DNA from 2 places in the Paenibacillus guangzhouensis genome. Region 2 is predicted to be linked to the other one. Evidence: a T-box and tRNA genes for the amino acid it is inferred to sense, from the RefSeq annotation. Region 2 holds a T-box; the other holds one or more tRNA genes.
What was found. A T-box is a leader RNA that pairs with one kind of tRNA and senses whether it is charged. The one in region 2 lies ahead of metG (methionine--tRNA ligase), so its partner is inferred to be a tRNA-Met.

Region 1 (6,700 bases), 890 kb from region 2:
ATCTCATGAAGCTGTTGCATCAAGTCTTTCGCTTGTTCGCTGGATTGCGTATGCAGATCTGTGTATTCCGTTACTTTCTGATCGTGGTACAATTTCTCTTCGAGCAATTTACGAGCAACTTCCTCTTGACCGTTACGAAGTGCATGCTCCGCTTGACGTTCACGCTCGCCGCTTAGACGGATGGATTCTTCAAGACGCTGCTTCACGCGGCGCTCGTTCGCCATTTGCTTTGCTACTGTAACCTCTGCTTCATGAATTTCACTTTCCATATCACGAAGATATTGATTCAACATTACTACTGGATCTTCAACCTTATCCAACAACTCATGTACCGATGCCTTTGTCATGTCCTTAATTCTTTTAAATACTCCCATTTTACTTATCTCCCTTCTCGAATTGCGCAACTTTGGCGCGTAATTGTTCTAATTCTTTTTGCATAGCTTTCTTCTCGATATCCTCCATCATGGAGTCGAACGAAGATGTGGATGATGTTGTGCTCGTTTTTGGAGGAGCACCGTATTTGTTCGTGTCAGTATATCCGCCGGATGTATAGGAAGGTCCTGAACCATAAGTTGGTCCTTGATGACCGTAGCTTGATCCATGTCCATACCTTGGGCCTTGATGATAAGGGTTCAACGGATCGATCGGCTCTTTGGGTACAACCAAGCTTGCGATAATGTAGATGAACAATGCAGTTCCACCGGTGCAGACCGTTACGATGATGAGCGCTAAGCGTAGGAATGTGGAATCGATATTCATGTATTGCGCGATCCCACCGCATAGCCCGGATACCTTCTTGTCATAGATTGAGCGATACAGCTTATTCATCCTTTATTACTCCTTTCTGTCATTGTCCAATTTCTGCTTCAGACGATCGAGTTCTCGATCTAAGACACCTTGAATTTGTGTGCCTGCCTGGTACATCATATCTTGACCCATGCGCTTCAGATCACGCAGACTGCGTGTCTCGAGCTCGAGGTCCGAAACGCGATCTTCGAGACGATTGAACATGCGTGGAATCGAATTCGCTCCGTATGCTTGTGTCCGTTGGTTCATTCGTTGTTGAATCCGAATGTTTTCCATTCGCGCCACATAATATTGACGCTTATCGTATACCGTCTGATACTCGAGCTTCAGTGCACTCAACTGCTCTTCAAGTTCAATGATCGTGCTCTTGCTCTGTTCGTAGAGCTCCCCATATTGGGCTGCCTTCTCTTCGTGGATCATCTTCTCTTGAAGCGCCATCTTCGCAACATGCTCTTCATCTGCTTTGAGTGCTAATAATGCTTGCTGCTCACGTTTGTCTCGCATGCTCTCCGCTTGTTGTACTTGATTCTTCAGCTGGTTAGCGTGCATAAGTACTTGTTGATACAATTTCTCTGATTCTACAATTTCATGTTTGGTCGACATGAGGAATTGATCGATTAATCTTACCGGATCCTCAGAACGTTCCAAACGGTCATTCAATGTTGCTGCCGTAATATCACGTACTCTTTTCATCACACTCATGATTCTCTCGAACCTCCTTATTCGTTTAATGTTTCGTGTTAGTAAGTTCTATTGTTTCGCTTGTTACTAAGCATCGACACGCCAACCACTATCAACCCTAGAGCGAGTAACAAACCGAAGATCCAAGCGAGCTTACTGAAAAGGATAATGGCTCCGAGGACCATAATGATCCATCCAAAATACCGGCTGCCATTCTTCACGCCATAATACCCAAGGGCGATCATCAATACTGGAATCAAGTAAGCCATCAATCCGCTTAAGAAACCAAATGCGAACTTCCCAAGTAGGATGACAACCCCGAGTCCGATCAGCAAGGCTGCAAATCCTGTTTTGTTATTGCGATTCATCGTCGTTCACCGCCTTTCGTTTCTCTCTTGCTTATGTCTTTATTTTAGGCGGTTTGAACCTTTTCCAAAACGGACCCCCGGCGGTTTTTGATCCTAGACCTTGGTCCAGTCCCTTCACAGACCTAAGGAACGGATGAATTCCTCATATCAATTGTATAATTCCGATTTTCATTGTAAGATATAGAAGGAATTGAATTTGGGAATATATAGAAGAAGCAAACCCTTTGTATATAGATGGCTCGGGAGGAATATCGTATGCTTAATCTTCAATCGCATTTCGCGAATATTCTATTAGGTCAGCGATTAAAACACGATCTGTTTAACCATTCGGGAGTTCTCATCATCCCGGCAAAAACAGTCATCACCGAAGAGCATTTGCAGATTGTATCCATGCACCACATTCCTATTTCGATTCATGATCTAGAAGAGATAACCATTGCCGAAGGAACGGATGGTTGTCAATTAATTGACCGCAGCGTACTTATTATTCAGGATTTATATGAACAAGCAAGTTATAAGAGGGCCATTCCATTGCAGGATATCAAGAAGCATATTCTTCCGATTATCCAGCATACCGTCAATCATACGGACTTGTTCACCTTACTCTCATGGCTCAAAACTTCAGATGACTACACCTATCGCCACATGGTAGCTGTCTCCATCCTCTCCACGTTAATCGGCAAATGGCTTCAATTAAATGAAACAGAACTTCAAGATCTTACGATGGCTGCTATCTTGCATGATGTCGGCAAAATCAATATTCCTCTAGAAATACTCAATAAACCAGGAGCTCTATCACCAGAAGAATTCGAAATCGTCAAACAGCATACGAAGGATGGCTATGAATTGGTCAAAGCAACATCCGGAACGACCATGCGCCAAGCACTCGTTGCACTGCAACATCATGAGCGCCAGGATGGCAGTGGATATCCTCTTGGTCTTCGTAGCGATAATATTGACCTGTATTCCCGTATCGTTGCGGTTGCCGATGTATTTCATGCTATGTCCTCCGAGCGCGTCTATCGCAATGCAGCCCCCTTCTACACCTTATTGAATGAACTATATCAATTTGCTTTTGGCAAGCTGGATGCCAAGATTGTACGTCTTTTCTTAGACCGATTAATGCAAGCGCTTGTAGGAAACGAGGTGCTCCTTACGGACGGCCGTAGAGCGATTATCGTCATGATCAATTCACATGATCCGATTCATCCGTTAGTTCGTGTCGGTGATGCATTCGTGGATTTGAGCAAATGCTCAATTCAGATTGAAGAAGTTCTTGCGTAGGTAAATGAAAATGAAGTATACATATGTAGGATATGGACGTTAGCAATGATATGCTGCGTCTTTTTCTTTTGATCATGACAGGTAATAGCAAAAACACCTTAAGGAATAATCCTTAAGGTGTTTGACATTTCATTTTCATTTGAAGAAGTGGTGCCGGTGAAGGGACTCGAACCCCCACGGTTTCCCTCACGATTTTGAGTCGCGCGCGTCTGCCAATTCCGCCACACCGGCTTATTAAACTTCTTGTTTGTAATGGCGCGCCCTAAGAGATTCGAACTCCTGACCTTTTGATTCGTAGTCAAACGCTCTATCCAGCTGAGCTAAGGGCGCAATCATTATGGTAAATATGGTGCCGAAGACCAGACTTGAACTGGTACGGTAGTCACCTACCGCAGGATTTTAAGTCCTGTGCGTCTGCCGATTCCGCCACTCCGGCACGGAGTGAAAATGGTGGAGGCGCCACCCAGACTCGAACTGGGGGTAAAGCTTTTGCAGAGCTCTGCCTTACCACTTGGCTATGGCGCCAAAATATAAATGGAGCGGACGACGGGAATCGAACCCGCGACCCTCGCCTTGGCAAGGCGATGCTCTACCGCTGAGCCACGTCCGCATAAATGGCTGGGGATCAAGGATTCGAACCTTGGAATGACGGAGTCAAAGTCCGTTGCCTTACCGCTTGGCTAATCCCCAACAATTTTGTTGGTGCTTTGTTTTTAATTAATGGGGCGATCGATGGGACTTGAACCCACGAATGCCGGAGCCACAGACCGGTGCGTTAACCCCTTCGCCACGACCGCCATAATTAAAATTTATCCAATTGTAATGCTCTTGGCAGGGGCAGCAGGAATTGAACCCACACCAAAGGTTTTGGAGACCTTTGTTCTACCTTTAAACTATGCCCCTATATTGTGGTGGAGGCTGATGGATTCGAACCACCGAACTCGGAGAGAGCAGATTTACAGTCTGCCGTGTTTAGCCACTTCACTAAGCCTCCACAATGTATTACATGGTGCCGTCGAGAGGACTTGAACCCCCAACCTACTGATTACAAGTCAGTTGCTCTACCAGTTGAGCTACAACGGCATATTAGATTTTCATGGTGGCTCGGGACGGAATCGAACCGCCGACACGAGGATTTTCAGTCCTCTGCTCTACCGACTGAGCTACCGAGCCTTATTCGTATTCTAGATGGCGGAGCTGACGGGATTCGAACCCGCGGTCTCCTGCGTGACAGGCAGGCATGTTAGGCCTCTACACCACAGCTCCATATTATCGGCTCAATTAAGAGTTGGTTGCGGGGGCAGGATTTGAACCTGCGGCCTTCGGGTTATGAGCCCGACGAGCTACCGGGCTGCTCCACCCCGCGTCATCAAACAAAAAATATTATGGTGGAGGCTAACGGGATCGAACCGCTGACCCTCTGCTTGTAAGGCAGATGCTCTCCCAGCTGAGCTAAGCCTCCATTTTACAGCGACATCTATTATTGTATCAGATGTTCTATCGACTTTGCAACCATCAATTTTTACCAGTTACGAAGTTTTAAATGGTGACCCGTAGGGGATTCGAACCCCTGTTACCTCCGTGAAAGGGAGGTGTCTTAACCCCTTGACCAACGGGCCATGCAAGTAATAATTAGTGGCGGAGAGAGAGGGATTCGAACCCTCGAGACGCTTGTGACGCCTACACGATTTCCAATCGTGCTCCTTCGGCCAACTCGGACACCTCTCCACATGGCTCCCCGAACAGGACTCGAACCTGTGACAACTCGATTAACAGTCGAGTGCTCTACCAACTGAGCTATCAGGGAATATTTATTCATGTTGTCTGCTTCTCATTTTTTCGAAGCAACTTTTATATCATATCACATTAACTTGTAATATGCAACATGTTTTTTCAGAGAATTTTGATCTCTGAAAACTAGATACGAGATAATTTGCGTTTTAATTTTAGGATAAGCCCTCGACCGATTAGTATTGGTCAGCTCCACACATTGCTGCGCTTCCACCTCCAACCTATCAACCTCGTCGTCTTCAAGGGGTCTTACTAATTGGGAAATCTCATCTTGAGGGGGGCTTCACGCTTAGATGCTTTCAGCGCTTATCCCGTCCGTACTTGGCTACCCAGCGGTGCTCCTGGCGGAACAACTGGTACACCAGCGGTACGTCCATCCCGGTCCTCTCGTACTAAGGACAGCTCCTCTCAAATTTCCTACGCCCACGACAGATAGGGACCGAACTGTCTCACGACGTTCTGAACCCAGCTCGCGTACCGCTTTAATGGGCGAACAGCCCAACCCTTGGGACCTACTTCAGCCCCAGGATGCGATGAGCCGACATCGAGGTGCCAAACCTCCCCGTCGATGTGGACTCTTGGGGGAGATAAGCCTGTTATCCCCAGGGTAGCTTTTATCCGTTGAGCGATGGCCCTTCCATGCGGTACCACCGGATCACTAAGCCCGACTTTCGTCCCTGCTCGACCTGTATGTCTCGCAGTCAAGCTCCCTTATGCCTTTGCACTCTTCGAATGATTTCCAACCATTCTGAGGGAACCTTGGGGCGCCTCCGTTACTCTTTAGGAGGCGACCGCCCCAGTCAAACTGCCCACCTGACACTGTCCCCGAACCGGGTTACGGTCCTAGGTTAGAACTCCGATACGATCAGGGTGGTATCCCAACGGCGCCTCCACCTAAGCTGGCGCTCAGGCTTCTAAGGCTCCCACCTATCCTGTACAGATCGTACCAAAGTCCAATATCAAGCTGCAGTAAAGCTCCATGGGGTCTTTCCGTCTTGTCGCGGGTAACCTGCATCTTCACAGGTATTAAAATTTCACCGGATCTCTCGTTGAGACAGCGCCCAAGTCGTTACGCCATTCGTGCGGGTCAGAATTTACCTGACAAGGAATTTCGCTACCTTAGGACCGTTATAGTTACGGCCGCCGTTTACTGGGGCTTCGGTTCACAGCTTCGGGATTACTCCCTAACCACTCCCCTTAACCTTCCAGCACCGGGCAGGCGTCAGCCCGTATACTTCGCCTTACGGCTTCGCACAGACCTGTGTTTTTGCTAAACAGTCGCTTGGGCCTTTTCACTGCGGCCCCCTCGTGCTATTCACACTACCGGGGCACCCCTTCTCCCGAAGTTACGGGGTCATTTTGCCGAGTTCCTTAACGAGAGTTCTTCCGCGCGCCTTAGAATTCTCTTCTCGCCTACCTGTGTCGGTTTGCGGTACGGGCACCATCACCTGGCTAGAGGCTTTTCTTGGCAGTGTGAGATCATGACCTTCGGTACTATAATTTTCCCTCCCCATCACAGCCCAGCCTTATCGATGTGCGGATTTGCCTACACATCAGCCTCACTGCTTGGACGAGCATCCATCAGCTCGCGTCACTACCCTGCTGCGTCACCCCATTGCTCATAACGGCTTACGGTGGTACAGGAATTTCAACCTGTTGTCCTTCGACTACGCCTTTCGGCCTCGCCTTAGGTCCCGACTTACCCTGAGCGGACGAACCTTCCTCAGGAACCCTTAGGCTTTCGGCGGACAAGATTCTCACTTGTCTTT
Region 2 (6,700 bases):
GAGCATTATGCGGATATCCCAGAGAAGCAAGCGTTCTTGCTATCGATGGATGATTTGACGGGAATTTGGGATTGCACACGGCGGAATGCGCAACTTGTGCTCCGTCGGATGGAAGATCATGGTTACGTGACATGGCAAGCTGGCCGAGGGCGGGGCAACTTGTCCAGCCTGACGTTCCGCCGCTCTTATCGTGACGTGTTCCTGCATCAGATCAAGTCGCTCGTGCTGCAGGAGCATATTCACGAGGCATGGCGTCTATTGGATTCGTACGAAGATCAGAACCTCCAAGACGAGGTTACGGCATGGATCGCCAGCCAGTTCGGGGTTCGGCAGGACCTTGATGCTAAGGATGTGCTCCGGTTCCCTTTTTACCGGCCTGTACTTGATCTGGATCCAGCGCATGTCATCCGACGGACGGAAGCGCACTGGATGAGGCAGATATTCAATACGCTCGTATCTTATTCGGCGAGGGAACAGCAGATTGAACCAAAGCTCGCACATGCTTGGGAATGCGATGCGTCGAAGAAGCGATGGACGTTCTATCTGCGTAAGGGGATTCGATTCCACCATGGGAAGCGGATGACCGCTCGCGATGTTGCGTATACGTTTCGTCGAATTCAGACGGCGGCGCCGCTAGAGTGGATTCCTGCGATGATTGAGAGGATGACGGTGATTAGTGACTACTGCATCGAATTCCAGCTGTATACGCCGAATGCAATTTTCGATCATTTCATATGCACGGAACGATATTCGATTGTACCTGAGGATCATGATGAACGGGGAGACGGGAATCTCGAAGCGATACCGGTGGGGACTGGCCCTTTTCGACTCATCGAGAATAATGAATCGAAGATGGTGTTGGAATCGTATGAGCATTATTTCGAAGGTTGCCCGCATTTGGATCGGATTGAGATGTGGGTATGGCCCAATTATGATGGGGATTTGCTTCTCCAAGTGAAGGATCGGGAGGCACAACTGCTGTATAATGAAGCACCGTCCACCATGGGGGCTAAGCCGTCTCTTCGTCAAGTGGAGAAAGGAAGCTGCTACCTCACATTCAATCTCGCTAGAACAGGAATACTTCAAGATATTCAGCTGCGCCAAGCGATTCATGTGGGGCTGGATCGAGCGCAGATGCTCGCGGATTTGGGTGGTCATCGCATGTGTCCAGCGGGTGGATTCATCCCGGAACAAGACGAGCGGCCTTTTCATTCGGAATACGATCTGGCCTATGCGATGGAGCTTGTCCGAACATCGAGCTATCAGGGCGAACGCTTAACGTTATATACGTACGAGATGATAAGTAATGAACAGAGTGCGGCTTGGATTCAGGAAGCGTGTGCGCGGATTGGTATTCAATTGGACGTCGTAGTCGTTCCGATTCGGGAGTTGGCAAGTCGAGAGGTGCTGGCTACAGCGGATCTAGTCTTTGCCGGTGAGGTGCTTGGGGAGCAGCCGGATATGACTTTGATGGAGATGTACACCCTGAATACGAGTTTTATTGGCAATCATCTGAGTCCTGCTGGATCTGCCGTTGTCGATCAAGGGATTGCAGCGTGTCTTCTAGAGGAGAAGGTGGAGAACCGTCTGCTATTGCTGCATGGTATTGAAGAAGCGTTAAAGCAGCAATTACAAGTGTTGTTCTTATATCATAATATCCAGACGGCAAGTCACCATCCTTCGCTTGGCGGGATCACACTAAATGCGTGGGGTAAGGTAGATTATCGACATGTCTGGGTTCGTCGGAAATAGGAGGGCTGCCATTGGCAAGCCCTTATTTTTTTGCCTATGGATCCGGGATGAAATGAAAAAGTTGGGAGAATAGTAAATGAGGTGTTAATAACCAATTGATTAAAGGATGGTGTACGTTGGAATGAGAGGTTGGTCAAATCGTAATTCGGTGAATCTTAAGGGGAACTTCATGTTTAGAAATGCAATCAAAGGGGCAAGTATGCTGCTGCTTGTTATAACACTGATGCTAAGTATGCCGTCGGTCGTTGGAGCGGTAGGTAAAGGCGCGCAAGGAGCCGATGTCTATGTTATCCAAGGTATGCTGTAATCCCTAGGCAGTTATGGGGGTGAAATTACCGGCTATTATGATCAGGCTACGGTGAACGGTGTGAAGCATTTTCAGAAGAGACATGGTCTGCCTGTGACAGGGACAGTAGATGAGCGCCAAGGTGGCGGCATGGGTGGTAACCAAGGCGGCGGCCAAGGGTCCAATCAAGCCCCGGATAACGGGAAGAAGAACACAGCGCCTAAAGTACAAGAAGTGCCTGGTATTAGCAACATCGGCAAGGACAATGGTAAAATCGGAGATGAGTATTAATTCATCTTCCGCAACAAAGTACGCCTTACCCACACGGGATAGGGCGCTCTTTACCTCAATATAAGGGTTCTCACAAAACGATTACCGTTTTCGGATGAACGCCGTCTGGATTCAAGCTTTTGCTTGTTTAATCGGCACTGCTTCCTCCGCCGCTGTCTCCGCTGGAGCTGTCACTTGATGATCCGCCATCACTCGAGGAATGATCATGGTTATGATCGAAGTTGGTCATGTGAGGGTCAGCGTAGAAATGGGAGCTTGAATATTCATTGCCTTCACCGGGTCTTTTCGATCCACGTCTCGCTGACGAAGCTGCTATGACAATAAAAATTACGAAAGCGATTAATATCAAAATGATCCAATTTTCCATAGTGAGCACTTCCTTTTTAACAATACGAACAAGGTTATGAAGAATTATACCATTCATGGCAAGCCCTGCGGGGTAAAATAATAAATCAACGCGCAGACTTGACTTCTTGATTCAAATCCCTTAATATCCCAATAAATGAAAAATAATCAAAAGCGAAGAAGAGAAAGAGTACCAGGCGTAATGTCTTTAACAGAGAGCTCCGGTAGCTGCGAAGGAGCAAAGATAGCCGCATGGGAATATGGTCTCCGAGCTGCGCATCGAATCCCCCGCAGGGGGCTGTAGGCTGCGCCGGGTCCTGCACCCGTTATCGTGCTAGGGTATAACCGTCTCTCGTTTGGCGCCGTACCCGAAGAGGTGACTGCCGCAAGGCAGGAATGAAATTGGGTGGTACCGCGTGAGTTGAACTCTCGTCCCTTTGTGGATGAGGGTTTTTTGGCGTTCAAAGAAAAAGGAGGAATGAACGATGGATTACGTATTTATAGGCGGGGCATGGCCTTATGCCAACGGAGATCTCCACCTCGGCCGCCTCTCAAGCCTGCTGCCGGGTGATGTGCTCGCACGCTATTACAGAGCGAAGGGCAAGCAGGTGCTCTTTGTCTCGGGCAGTGACTGTCACGGGACGCCGATTGCTGTGCAAGCCGCGAAGGAAGGCGTAACACCGAAGATTATCGCTGACCGATACCACGAGAGATTCGTTGATTGTTTTGCACAGCTCGGTATCTCTTATGATTGGTATACGCGTACGGATCAGACGATGCATCACCACGTTGTGCAAGAGATATTTACAGCGCTTCTCCATAAGGGGGTACTGTATCGCAAGACCGTGCAGCAAGCCTACTGTGAGACAGATGAGCGATTCTTGCCTGATCGCTATGTCGAAGGGACGTGCCCGGTCTGCGGCAGCGCAGCGCGGGGGGATCAATGCGATGTCTGCGGGACGCTGCTTGATCCTTCGGATTTACTGGACCGTACCTGCAAGCTGTGCGGCAATCCTCCCGTCGAGCGGCAAACGGAGCACTACTATTTCGAATTATCGAAATTTTTGCTGGAGCTTAGCTCGTACGCCGAGCATGCCACAGGATGGCGAGATAATGCGGTGCAAATGACGCAGCGCTACCTCACCGAAGGTCTTCAGGATCGAGCGGTAACCAGGGATTTAGATTGGGGCGTCGACGTGCCCGTGTCAGGTTTCGAAGCGAAGAAAATTTATGTTTGGATCGAGGCAGTCTGCGGTTATTTGTCAGCCAGCAAGCAGTGGGCAGACGAGACAGGCAACCGCTGGGAGCCGTATTGGCTCGAAGGCGAAGCGGAAGTGCTCTCTTATTATGTCCATGGCAAAGACAACATCCCGTTCCATACCGTCATTTGGCCTGCGATATTACAGGGTGTTGGCGGTCTCCATCTGCCTGATCGGATCGTCTCGAGCGAATATATGACGCTGGAAGGGAAGAAATTCTCTACGAGCAGGAATTGGGCGGTCTGGGTGCCGGATATGCTGGAACGCTATCCAGCGGATGCGATTCGGTACTTCCTCATTGCAAACGGACCGGAACGCCGGGACACGGATTTCTCATGGCGGGAGTTCATTCATAGTCATAATGGCGAACTGCTGGGCGCCTTCGGTAATTTCGTAAACCGTACGCTCGTATTCCTCCAGAAGTCGTATGATTCGCTCGTGCCTGACGGAAGTCTGGACCCGGAATGGAAAGATAGCATCGATACATTGTACCAGCAATCCGGTACCCTCATCGAGGAAGGTCGGTTGAAAGAATCGCTGGAGCTCATTTTCGCGTATATTCGCCGTGCGAATAAATATTTCGATGAACGGAAGCCTTGGTTGCAAGTGAAGGTAGACCGCAGCGCTTGCGGCGATACGTTATATACTTGTACGCAGATCATCGCGAACCTTGCGAACCTGCTGCAGCCATTCATTCCTTTTGCTTGTGATCAGATCAGAACTTTTCTGTCGCTTGCGGCATCACCTGTCTGGCACTGGATCGAGGTCCCTGTTAATCAATCGGTACAACATCTTGCCCTGCTGTTCGAGCGGATCGACGTTCAGAGAATCGAAGAGGAGGCGCGGATTCTTAATCAGCAGTCTACCTAGAAAGTGGTTTGGTTTGTAAAATTATTACATTGTGTGCTTCGAATGTTCTTGTTACAATGAACAGCGAGATGTGATAATGTCATTTTCACATTTTGGGCGGGCGAGGGGTTTTACGAAGAAGAAGGTTCACTAAATGATTCAAAAATGGTTTCGTCTACAGGAACACGGTACGAACGCAACCCAAGAGATCATGGCAGGGATCGTCTCATTTTTTACAGTAGTCTATATTATTGTCGTCAATGCGTCGATCCTTGCGGATGCGGGGATTCCTTTTGAAATGGGCGTTGCGGCGACAGTATTTACATCGTTTATAGGTTGTCTCATGGTCGGTTTCTGGGCGAATACCCCGAATGTACTGGTACCTGGTATGGGTGTCAATGCATTATTCTCGTACACGATTGTACAAGGTATGGGGTTGCCTTGGCAGGAAGCGTTAGCCGCCGTTTTCATTTCGGGCTTGGTTGTTACGGTTATTTCATTTACGTCCTTGACGGATTTGATTGCCAAAGCCATCCCGAATTCGCTGAAACATGCGATTACGGTTGGGATCGGGTTCTTGCTCACGTTCATTGGGATGGAAAAAGGCGGCTTGATCGTCTCTGGCAAGAGCACGCTTGTGGCGCTAGGCAGTTTTTCCGACCCGCATGTACTTCTGACGCTGGCCTCACTTGGGATTACGCTCTTCTTGTTCGTGCGTAATGTCCGGGGGAATCTGTTGATCGGTATCGCACTTGGCACAGCGCTGGCAGCGTTGTTCGGCGGACTGGATACAGGTTCTGGAGGTGAAACGGCCTTATCCCTTGCGGATTATGGTTCGTTCATCGGTGCCATGTCCTTTGACAGCATTGGTTCCATCGTCTTCTGGGTTGCAACATTCTCATTGATCTTGGTCGTCTTATTCGAGAATGTCGGTTTGATTCATGGCCAGATGGAAATGATCAAGCGTCCAGACAAATTCAAGCGGACGTTCCAAGCCAGTGCCGTATCTGCCGTAAGTGCAGGTCTGTTCGGTACGAGTCCGACGATCTCATCGGTGGAGACAGCGGCAGGGATCTCAGCCGGCGGTAGAACAGGATTAACCTCGATTACGACAGGTGTGCTGTTCCTTAGCTCGATCGCAGCGATTCCGCTGATCAAGCTGATTCCAAGCTCGGCGATTGCACCGGTGCTAATGATTATCGGCGGACTCATGATTCAGAGCATCAAGGATATCAAGTTCGACGATATGACGGATTGGTTCCCGGCGTTTCTGACGATTGCGGCGATTCCACTGACTTCGAGTATCGTGGATGGGATGGCATTCGGCTTCATCGCCTATCCGCTCCTTAAGATTGCAACGGGTAAATGGAAAAGTGTCGGCATCGTATCGTACGTCATTGCCATGCTATTTATTATGAATTTTGTGCTTCACACTGCAGGTTAATCGCATAACGACAAGGATAAACCGTCTTCGAGAGAAGACGGTTTTTTGCGCTGCGTGATGCCTTACTTTCCCCTGCGTTCTATGGCGAAATCTGTCTAAAATTCGCACCGAAAGGTAATAATGGTCTATTAGTTCTTACTCAAAAACAACCTCTATTAGTTCACTGCATCTAAGGAGATACATTATGCGCCTAACCAAGCGATTCCGATCGAACGCCACCAATCCCATCAAGGCATCGATCGTCAAACGAAATGTGCTGCACAAGAGTCTCGCAGCGAATATACAAAGAATGAAGCATGATCTGGGGAACAGCACGGATGTTGTCATCCGCGAGATTCGTATTGGTAAAGATGGTAATCAAATGGCAGGGCTCGTCTATACTGATGGCTTGGCTGACACCAAACTCATTTCCGATTTTATTATGGAATCCGTCATGCTGGATATGAAGGCGATTCAAATCCGGTCCACCCCTCA

Region 1: it has a tRNA-Met gene. The T-box ahead of metG (methionine--tRNA ligase) is inferred to sense a tRNA for this amino acid. The anticodon was not compared.

The regions. Positions count from the first base shown of each region.
Region 1 covers NZ_CP045293.1:6,597,640-6,604,339, reverse strand. Annotated here, with positions in the region: gene GCU39_RS29670 (PspA/IM30 family protein) at 1-374, opposite strand, end outside; gene GCU39_RS29665 (PspC domain-containing protein) at 376-828, opposite strand; gene GCU39_RS29660 (PspA/IM30 family protein) at 835-1,509, opposite strand; gene GCU39_RS29655 (LiaF transmembrane domain-containing protein) at 1,548-1,856, opposite strand; gene GCU39_RS29650 (HD-GYP domain-containing protein) at 2,112-3,140, shown strand; tRNA gene GCU39_RS29645 (tRNA-Leu) at 3,289-3,371, opposite strand; tRNA gene GCU39_RS29640 (tRNA-Arg) at 3,394-3,470, opposite strand; tRNA gene GCU39_RS29635 (tRNA-Leu) at 3,488-3,576, opposite strand; tRNA gene GCU39_RS29630 (tRNA-Cys) at 3,592-3,665, opposite strand; tRNA gene GCU39_RS29625 (tRNA-Gly) at 3,676-3,750, opposite strand; tRNA gene GCU39_RS29620 (tRNA-Gln) at 3,756-3,830, opposite strand; tRNA gene GCU39_RS29615 (tRNA-His) at 3,862-3,937, opposite strand; tRNA gene GCU39_RS29610 (tRNA-Trp) at 3,970-4,043, opposite strand; tRNA gene GCU39_RS29605 (tRNA-Tyr) at 4,050-4,134, opposite strand; tRNA gene GCU39_RS29600 (tRNA-Thr) at 4,148-4,223, opposite strand; tRNA gene GCU39_RS29595 (tRNA-Phe) at 4,238-4,313, opposite strand; tRNA gene GCU39_RS29590 (tRNA-Asp) at 4,330-4,406, opposite strand; tRNA gene GCU39_RS29585 (tRNA-Met) at 4,430-4,506, opposite strand; tRNA gene GCU39_RS29580 (tRNA-Val) at 4,527-4,602, opposite strand; tRNA gene GCU39_RS29575 (tRNA-Glu) at 4,685-4,759, opposite strand; tRNA gene GCU39_RS29570 (tRNA-Ser) at 4,777-4,868, opposite strand; tRNA gene GCU39_RS29565 (tRNA-Asn) at 4,872-4,947, opposite strand; rRNA gene GCU39_RS29560 (23S ribosomal RNA) at 5,088-6,700, opposite strand, start outside.
Region 2 covers NZ_CP045293.1:5,706,138-5,712,837, forward strand. Annotated here, with positions in the region: gene GCU39_RS25760 (ABC transporter substrate-binding protein) at 1-1,752, shown strand, start outside; gene GCU39_RS32095 (hypothetical protein) at 1,922-2,059, shown strand; gene GCU39_RS32100 (peptidoglycan-binding protein) at 2,111-2,329, shown strand; gene GCU39_RS25770 (hypothetical protein) at 2,457-2,696, opposite strand; T-box leader at 2,843-3,114, shown strand; gene metG (methionine--tRNA ligase) at 3,160-4,803, shown strand; gene GCU39_RS25780 (NCS2 family permease) at 4,937-6,226, shown strand; gene GCU39_RS25785 (spore germination protein) at 6,411-6,700, shown strand, end outside.